4 regions of the Streptomyces sp. AK010 genome follow, and region 1 is predicted to be linked to each of the others. Evidence: riboswitches for the same ligand, from Rfam matches in the RefSeq annotation. Region 1 holds a riboswitch; each other region holds the start of a gene.
The links. A riboswitch is a leader RNA that binds a small molecule or an ion and turns the genes downstream of it on or off. The one in region 1 is predicted to bind cobalamin.
Positions count from the first base shown of each region.

Region 2: it holds a riboswitch for cobalamin, as region 1 does, so the genes downstream of both, HDC93_RS11375 (cobalamin biosynthesis protein) here and HDC93_RS24925 (ribonucleoside-diphosphate reductase subunit alpha) in region 1, are expected to answer to the same signal.
Region 3: it holds a riboswitch for cobalamin, as region 1 does, so the genes downstream of both, HDC93_RS16705 (energy-coupling factor ABC transporter permease) here and HDC93_RS24925 (ribonucleoside-diphosphate reductase subunit alpha) in region 1, are expected to answer to the same signal.
Region 4: it holds a riboswitch for cobalamin, as region 1 does, so the genes downstream of both, HDC93_RS24225 (prenyltransferase/squalene oxidase repeat-containing protein) here and HDC93_RS24925 (ribonucleoside-diphosphate reductase subunit alpha) in region 1, are expected to answer to the same signal.

Region 1 covers NZ_JACHCX010000014.1:20,131-22,321, forward strand. Annotated here, with positions in the region: gene HDC93_RS24925 (ribonucleoside-diphosphate reductase subunit alpha) at 1-956, opposite strand, end outside; cobalamin riboswitch at 1,079-1,213, opposite strand; gene HDC93_RS38720 (hypothetical protein) at 1,758-1,934, shown strand; gene mctP (monocarboxylate uptake permease MctP) at 2,017-2,191, opposite strand, start outside.
Region 2 covers NZ_JACHCX010000005.1:56,147-58,337, reverse strand. Annotated here, with positions in the region: gene HDC93_RS11380 (cobyric acid synthase) at 1-4, opposite strand, end outside; gene HDC93_RS11375 (cobalamin biosynthesis protein) at 20-1,015, opposite strand; cobalamin riboswitch at 1,115-1,273, opposite strand; gene HDC93_RS11370 (hypothetical protein) at 1,391-1,612, opposite strand; gene HDC93_RS11365 (inorganic phosphate transporter) at 1,646-2,191, opposite strand, start outside.
Region 3 covers NZ_JACHCX010000007.1:314,494-316,684, forward strand. Annotated here, with positions in the region: gene HDC93_RS16700 (serine/threonine-protein kinase) at 1-585, shown strand, start outside; cobalamin riboswitch at 714-899, shown strand; gene HDC93_RS16705 (energy-coupling factor ABC transporter permease) at 929-1,630, shown strand; gene HDC93_RS16710 (energy-coupling factor ABC transporter substrate-binding protein) at 1,627-1,995, shown strand; gene cbiQ (cobalt ECF transporter T component CbiQ) at 2,002-2,191, shown strand, end outside.
Region 4 covers NZ_JACHCX010000013.1:113,105-115,295, reverse strand. Annotated here, with positions in the region: gene HDC93_RS24225 (prenyltransferase/squalene oxidase repeat-containing protein) at 1-1,162, opposite strand, end outside; cobalamin riboswitch at 1,275-1,412, opposite strand; gene HDC93_RS24220 (SAM-dependent methyltransferase) at 1,582-2,191, shown strand, end outside.

The DNA.
Region 1 (2,191 bases):
TCGCGCAGCTCCAGGAACTCCTCGATGTCGGCGTGCCAGGTCTCCAGGTAGACCGCCGCCGCGCCCTTGCGCCGGCCGCCCTGGTTCACCGCGGCGACCGAGGCGTCGAGGGTCTTCAGGAACGGGACGATGCCGTTGGAGTGCCCGTTGGTGCCGCGGATCAGCGAACCGCGGGCGCGGATGCGGGAGTAGGCGACCCCGATGCCCCCGGCGTGCTTCGACAGCCTGGCCACCTGGTGGTACCGGTCGTAGATGGAGTCCAGCTCGTCCTTGGGGGAGTCGAGGAGGTAACAGGACGACATCTGCGGGTGCCGGGTGCCCGAGTTGAAGAGGGTGGGGGAGGAGGGGAGGTAGTCGAGGCGGCTCATGAGCCCGTACAGGGACGCCACCTCCTCCAGCGCGCGGGTGGTGTCGTCCTCGGCGAGGCCGCTCGCCACCCGCAGCATGAAGTGCTGGGGTGTCTCGACCACCTTGCGGGTGATCGGGTGCCGGAGCAGATAGCGGCTGTGCAGCGTGCGCAGGCCGAAGTAGCCGAAGCGGTCGTCGGCGCCGGTGTCGATCAGGGCGTCGAGCCGGGCCGCGTGCAGCCGTACGAACTCGGCGGTCCGGTCGGCGATGAGGCCCTCGCGGTGGCCGACCGCCACGGACTCGGTGAAGGACGTGACGCCCTGCGAGGCGGCCTCCTCGCGGATGCCGATGGTCAGCAGCCGGGCGGCCAGCCGGGAGTAGGCGGGGTCCTCGGAGATCAGACCGGCCGCGGCCTCCGTCGCAAGCCCCCGCAACTCCGCTTCGTCCGCGGCGGCGGACCGGCCGCGCAGCGCGGCGGCGGCGACCCGGCCGGGGTCGGCGTCGGGGAGGTCGGCGGTCAGCTCGGTCAGGGTCCGCAGCAGCGCGGTACCGGGAGCGTCGTGCTCCTCCTCGGCGGCTGAGACCGGTTCGGCTGGCGCGATGGTCACGTGGGGCTCTCCCTCGCTCGGCACGGGGCCTCGTCGAGGGCGGGGGGCAGCACACGAGCGCACGCGGCGTCGCGTCCACCGGCCCATTCCACGAGGCCCGGACGTCAGGGCACACCGGCCGGGTGGCCGGGTGCGCTGTCGGCAGGTCCTCGGACTGACTCCCGTGCGCCTATATGGGCATGGGTACACCGTTGCGGGACAGTTCCGGATTCCCACCGGATTCCCCTGCGGCGACAGCGAGCATGAGCATACATCTTGTGCCGGGCTCGGTCGGCACCCCCAGATGTTGTGTCGCGGTGGTGTCGGAGCGTCAGCTGATGGATGAGGAGAGTGATCCCTCGGGGCATGTCCCACCGGGTTGCGGGGCGCCTTGGAGTGCTTTCCATGGAAGTAGGTGCCGGCGCCCGTCAGATCCTCCGCAGCGGGAACCCTCTCGGAGGGAGCAAACGCCATGACGAGGGCCGTCCGTCGCACGCCGGGCAAGGAGCGGCCGCGCAACGCGCCGACGGTGACAGTGATCTGCGCCGGGCGGCAAAGTGGACCAGCCGCGGCTTCGTCGGCCACTGGCACAGTCTGACCATCCGTCTTGAGGCCCGAGGCACCACCCGCCCGAAGAAGGGACGGGCGCCCCGACGAGGTCGAGGAGCGCATGATCCGCGCGGAGCAGTCCGGCATGCCGCTTCCGCCGTGTCTCCGTACGAACCGCGAACCGCTGCGGCCCGGTACCGCGACCCCGCCCCAGCCCGGCACCACATGCCTGCCCGACTGCAGTTCCGACTCTGCCCGTACCCGTCACGGGGCGTGCCCCATGGAGAGATCCGGGAGCCGTTCTGCCGCCAGCAGCAGGCTCTGCTGCCCGGACGCCTGCGCCGCTGGTTCCCGAGGCTGCTGCGCCGGAAGACACCGCCCTGGGTGAGCATGCGCGTCCGCGAACTGGACCGCTTCTGGCATGCCATGGCCACACGCACGCGCGACTAGGGCACGGGGTAGGTGTGCCCCTGGGAGGATACGACGACGGGCCGCCGGGATCCCCCGACGGCCCGCCCCCGCTGTGCAGGACTCAGTGCGCGGATCCCGCGGTCGCAGGCGGAAGCTCCACCTGGACCCCCGGGTCGCCCGCGTCCGCCGTGTAGTCCTCCGGCTTGGTCTCGTCGACGCCGTCGGGGGCCTTCAGGGCCTTCAGGACGAAGGTCAGGACCACCGTCACCACCACGTTCAGGACGAACGCCGTGAGG
Region 2 (2,191 bases), on a different contig from region 1:
TCATGTCATTTCCCCCTCTTCAGCGACCGCGCGCCCTTGAGCGACGGCGCACTCCCGAGCGACCGGACGCGCTCCTGGACAACCGCGCACTCGTCAGCAACCGCGCGCCCGCGCACACCCCGAGCGCGAGCCACGTCACGCGCTTCGACAGCCGCACGGCCCGCTCGACGTCGTGCGTGCCGACGGCCCGCCCCCGCGTGTTCAGCACGGGCCGGTGCTCCACCCGCCCGCCGTACGAGAGCGTCCCGCCCAGCCGCACCCCGAGCGCCCCCGCGAACGAGGCCTCCACGGGACCGGCGTTGGGACTCGGATGCCGCACCGCGTCGGCCCGCCACGCCCGCACGGCCCCCCGCGGATCCGGCCCGGCCAGCACGGCGAGCACGGCGGTCAGTCGCGCTCCGGGCCATCCCGCGAGGTCGTCCAGCCGCGCGGAGGCCCACCCGTACCGGCGGTACCGGGCCGACTTGTGCCCGACCATGGCGTCCAGGGTGTTGACGGCCCGGAACCCGAGCAGCCCCGGCACCCCGCCGACGGCCCCCCACACCAGCGCCCCCACCACGGCGTCGGAGGTGTTCTCGGCGACCGACTCGACCACGGCCCGGGCCATGCCGTCGGCGTCGAGGGCCTGCGGGTCCCGCCCGCACAGATGCGGCAGCCGGGCCCGGGCGGCCTCGACGTCCCCGGCCTCCAGGGCACGCCCGATGGTCCGCGCCTCCCGGGCCAGCGACGTACCCCCGACGACGGCCCAGGTGGCGGCTGCGGTCAGCGTGATGGAGGCGACGGCGGACGGCCGCACGGCACGCGCGGCGACGGACCCGAGGGCGACGGCCCCTCCGGCACACACGGCGGTGTGCAGCGCGCCCCACCCGCGGTGGTCCCGCCACAACACCCGTTCCACGGCACCCGCGGCCCGCCCGAACGCGGCGACCGGATGCCCCCGGTGAGGATCACCGAGCAGCAGGTCACCGATCAGGCCGGCGGCGGCGCCGTACGCGAAGACGCGACCGGCACCCATGGGCTCAGCCGGCCAGGAGGGCGGGCAGGGGTGGGGTGTTGAACCTCGATCGGCAGCCGCGCATGGCGATATGTGTCCTCACTCAGGGTGTCCACGCCCTGGTTCGACTAGACCGGCGGTGAGAGTTCCTGGCTCCCGGGGATCGCTACCCCGGTGACAGTGGCGGGACCGCGCCGGACTTTCACCGGCTTCCTCTCCTGCCGCCGTATTGGCCCCGGCAGTCCACCACGGCCGGGAACCGCCGTCAACTTGCCGTTGACCTGCGAGGGGAGAGTGTGGAGAACCCCACATCGCCCCCTTGCGTACACACGACGACCGGGCGGCACGGAACCGGAGTTCCGTGCCGCCCGGTGGACACGACGTGCGGTCAGGCCCTCAGGCCACGATCAGATAGATCCCGTATCCCACGGCCGCCGCACACGCGGCGAAACAGGCGTACGCGCCGGTGACCGCGAGCCCCGCGGATCCGCCCTCCGCCACCGCACGTTCGCGGCGCGACAGGCCGGTGATGCCGAGGGTGAACAGGCCGACGAGGGCCACGGTGACCACGAGGCTGATACCGAAGACGGAACCGAGGGCCGCCCAGTCGATCTTCATATCGGAGACTCTTCCTTGTAACCGGTGGCGGGGTCAGACCGTGGTGGTCGTGGTCGGCGTGCGCTCGGCGGTGGCCTGCGACGGGAACGCGGGGATCGGGTCCTCCGACGCCTTGGCCGAACCAGTCGCGGGGGGCGGCGTCACCGCGGCCATCGCCGTGGTGACCACGCCCGCGGGCTCCGCGTCGTCGGTGTCGTTGACGTTGGTGTGGTCGACCACCTCGCGCCGCGACAGCTTCCAGATCGCCGCGCTGGAGGCGATGAGGAAGACCGCCACCACGGCGGTGCCCCAGCTGCCGAAGCCGGTGACGTACTCGGCGAGAGCGCCCACCAGGGCCGCCGCCGGCAGCGTCAGACCCCACGCGACGAACATCCGCGTCGCGGTGGACCAGCGGACCACGCCGCCCTTGCGGCCGAGCCCGGCGCCCATCACCGAGCCGGACACGGAGTGCGTCGTGGAGAGGGAGAAGCCGAGGTGCGAGGAGGCGAGGATGACCGTGGCCGCGGAGGTCTGGGCGGCGAAGCCCTGCTGCGGCTGGAGGTCGGTCAGGCCCTTGCCCATGGTGCGGATGATGCGCCA
Region 3 (2,191 bases), on a different contig from region 1:
CCCAGGACCACGTCCGCGGTGATGCCCGCCGGGCCGGGCCCGTACCCGGCGGCCGGGGCCGGCAGTCCGACCACGTACGCCCTGCCCGCGACTCCGGGGCACCGCAGCGCGGCCCGGGCGGCCCAGGCGGGGCGTTCGGGACGCTCCCGCGGGCGGGGCGGCCCGGGCAACCGGTCGCGACTGGCCGCGACGGCAGCCGCCGCGGCGCTCTTCCTCGCCGCGATGCTCATCGGCATGCGCTGGTTCTCGCCCGACACGACCGCGGAGGGCACGGAGCCGGACGCGTCCCCGAGCGCGAGCAGCCCCGCCGCCACGCCGTCCACCGACTCCGCGTCCTCTTCGTCCTCCGATTCCGAGGCCGGTCCCGGGGCCGGTCCGGCGGTGGCCGACGCGCCGGCCACCGGCAGCGTGGCCGATGTCACTCCCTCCGCGCCGACCGCATCCCCGACGCCTGTCGCGTCCGCGCCCGGCACCGCCCCTGCGACCCAAGAGGCGGGCCCCGGCGGGCCGGAGAAGCCGAAGCCGGAGAAGCCGCGCCGAGCCGGGAAGGACGGGGAGGGCGACGGCGACGGAGGCGACGACTGACGCGGCCCGGACGCCGCACGGCGGACCCCTGACCGGAGCACGTGGATCAGCCGGGGGATGCGCCGGTGTGCGAGCGGGCGCCCTCTTGCGCGCCCCTTGGGTGGCTTGTCATCGCCCTTACCCCGGCCTTATTGTCACCAGGCCTTGGTGAACGGGAAATCCGGTGTGATGCCGGTGCGGCCCTCGCCACTGTGAATCGGGAAGTCCGGCTCCGGCCCTCACGGGCAGCCACTGGGTCCTTGTGACCCGGGAAGGCGGAGTCCGGGCGGTGGTACCCGTCAGCCAGGAGACCGGCCAAGGCGCGTCAACCATCCACGAGGTGCTGGAGAGGGTCTGCTGAGCCATGCACATTGCCGAGGGTTTCCTTCCTCCGGCGCACGCGGTCGCCTGGGGCGTCGCGTCGGCGCCGTTCGTCGTCCACGGGGTCCGGTCACTCACCCGTGAAGTGCGCGAGCACCCCGAGAGCACTCTGCTCCTGGGTGCGTCCGGCGCCTTCACGTTCGTCCTGTCCGCCCTGAAACTGCCGTCCGTGACCGGCAGTTGCTCACACCCCACCGGCACGGGCCTCGGAGCCATCCTGTTCCGGCCGCCCATCATGGCGGTGCTGGGCACCATCACCCTGCTGTTCCAGGCGCTGTTGCTCGCGCACGGCGGCCTGACCACGCTCGGGGCCAACGTCTTCTCCATGGCGATCGTCGGCCCCTGGGCCGGATACGCCCTCTACAAGCTGCTGCGGCGCTCCAACGCCCCGCTGATGGTGGCGGTGTTCTCCGGCGCGTTCGTCGCCGACCTGTCCACCTACTGCGTCACCAGCGTGCAGCTGGCGCTCGCCTTCCCCGACCCAGCAAGCGGATTCCTGGGCGCGCTCGGCAAGTTCGGTTCCATCTTCGCCGTCACCCAGGTTCCGCTCGCGGTGAGCGAGGGTCTGCTGACCGTGCTTGTGATGCGGCTGCTGGTGCAGTCCAGCAAGGGCGAACTGACCCGGCTGGGCGTGCTCCTCGCCAAGAAGCAGGCGCGGACGGAGACCGAGGCGGTGACCCGATGAAGAGGAACACGAAGATCAACTTGGCGCTGCTGCTCGCCGTGGCCGCGCTCGCGGTGCTTCCCTTGGCGCTCGGGCTCGGCGACCACAAGAAGGAGCCGTTCGCGGGGTCCGACGGCGAGGCCGAGACGGCGATCACCGAGCTGAAGCCGGACTACGAGCCGTGGTTCTCACCGCTGTACGAGCCGCCGTCCGGTGAGATCGAGTCGGCCCTGTTCGCCCTCCAGGCGGCTCTCGGCGCCGGTGTCCTCGCCTACTACTTCGGTCTGCGCCGGGGCCGTAGGCAGGGTGAGCAGCGGGCGCTGGAGCGGGAGGCCGACAGCGCGCTCGCCGGCGCCGCCGGGAAGTCCACCGCAGAACAGGACTGAGCCCGGGTGCTGCCGATCGACGCGGCGGCGCACAGCAGTCGCTGGCGCCGCCGCCATCCCGTGGACAAGGCCGTGCTCGGGCTCGGCCTCACCGTGCTCGCGATCTCGCTGCCGCCCTGGCCGGGCGCGGCCCTGGTCCTCCTGACCGCCCTGGTGGTGCTGCTGGGGCCTGCCGGGGTGCCCGGCCGGCGGCTGT
Region 4 (2,191 bases), on a different contig from region 1:
TGCCGGCGACGAGGCAGACGCCGACGTACCACCAGACGCCGAAGAAGTCCGAGCCGGAGTCCTCCTTCTTCTCGTCCGCGGCCTTGGTCTTCTCCGCGGCCTGCGGGGCCGGGCCCGTGGCGCCCAGCTGCTTCACGAGGTCCGCGCCGCCGAAGTCGCGCGGGTTCGTGCCCGTCGCGTGGGCGGCGAAGATCAGCTGGGCGTAGGCGGCCGGACCGCTCTGCGCGGCCCAGGCCGCGGAGTTCTTCTCCAGCCACCGCACGGACTTCTCCGCCTGCGCGGTGGCGCCCTGCGCGGCGAGCGCGACGACCGCGTCGGCGGTGTTGCCGTAGTCGGGCTGGGGCTCGGCACCGGCCGGCGCGGACATCAGGTGCCCGTCGTCCTTGGCCAGGGCGGCGGTGAGGTAGCCCGCGCCGTTCGCCGCCGCCTGCTCCGGCGTCCCGGCCTTCTCGCAGGTCGCGTCGGACTTCTCGCCGGGCTCGACGACCATGCCCTTGCCCAGGGCCCCGAGCACACCGGCCGCCGTGGCGTCCGCGTTGGCGGCGAGCTCGCCCTTCTTGTCCGGCTGGAACGCGAAGGCGCCGTCGTCGTCCCCGCCGCAGGGCAGGGCGAGCTTCAGCAGCGCGTCGTAGGGTGACTTGCCGCCCTTGACGACCTGGTCGGGCTTCTCGCCCGCGGCGGCGAGCGCGCCGATGACGACCGACGTCGAGTTGGTGTCGCTGGCACCGCCGGGCGAATAGCCCCAGCCGCCGTCCTCGTTCTGCACGGACTTCAGCCAGCCGACGGCCTTGCCGGTGACGTCGTCGTGCCCGCCGAGCGCGGTGAGGGCCTGCACGGCGGCGGACGTGGCGTTGGTGTCCAGCATGGTCTTGGCGTCGCACGCGGCGGTGGGGTCGGGGCGGTACGCGGCGAAGGAGCCGTTCTCGCACTGCTGCCGCGCCAGCCACTGCACGGACTTCGCCGCCGGCTTCACACCCACGGTGTCCTGCGCGAGCAGCGCGAGCGACTGGCGCCAGACACCGTCGTACTTCGGGTCCGTGCCGCCGTACAGGGCGGACGGGAACGCCTGGGAGGGCGACGGGGACGGGTCGGCGGCGGCCGGGGTGGCGGCGCCGACCACGGCGACGGCGGCCAGGACCGCGGCGCTGCGGCGGACGTTCATGATCGGCGGGTGCCTCTCCCTGTGGGGGAGCCGGGCAGCACGGGGCACCCCCCGGCGGCTCGGCTCCGTATACCTCGACGGTGCCGTGCACCGGCGGACCGCCGGGCACGTGAGCCGGTCACGAAACCGTACGGGGCGATCCGGCTCACCACCTCGGGCGGCGGTTCACGGTTGCGGGTCAGCGCCGGAATTGCACCGGCTTCCCCCCGTACGGTGTGATGACGACCCGCTCACTGTACCCGCACGTGGGAAACGGGCCGAGGGGACCGGGGCCCCACGGTACGGGGCCGCCGGTCAGGTGAGAGGGGGGACCGAGGCGGATCTGAGGAACTCCCTGGTGCCGCACAGGAGTTGATCCTCTTCGGGGCGCCGACCGGCTAACGTGGGGCTTCCTACGACCACACACCGCAGGAGCGTCCATGACGGAGCAGGAGCCGTTCCCCAAGATCGACACCTCGGTGCCGCACTCGGCCCGGATCTGGAACTACTGGCTGGGCGGGAAGGACAACTACGAGGTCGACCGGGTGGCCGGTGACGCGTTCCGTGAGGTCTTCCCCGGGATCGAGACCGGTGCCCGCGCCGCCCGCTACTTCCTCGCCCGCGCCGTGCGCCACCTCGCCGCCGAGGAGGGCGTCCGCCAGTTCCTGGACATCGGCACCGGCCTGCCCAACGTGGACAACACCCACCAGATCGCCCAGCGGGTGGCCCCGGAGAGCCGGATCGTCTACGCCGACAACGACCCGCTGGTGCTGGCCCACGCCCGTGCCCTGCTCACCAGCACGCCGGAAGGCGTCACCAACTACGTCGACGCCGACCTGCGCGACCCCGGCGCCATCGTCCGGGAGGCCGGGAAGACCCTCGACTTCGACCAGCCCGTCGCCCTCATGCTGATGGGCATCCTGGGCCACATCGAGGACCACGACGAGGCCCGCTCGATCGTGCGCCGGCTGGTGGACGCCCTGCCCCCCGGCAGCTACCTCGTGCAGTACGACTCCACCGACACCAGCGAGGAGTACGTCCGGGCCATCC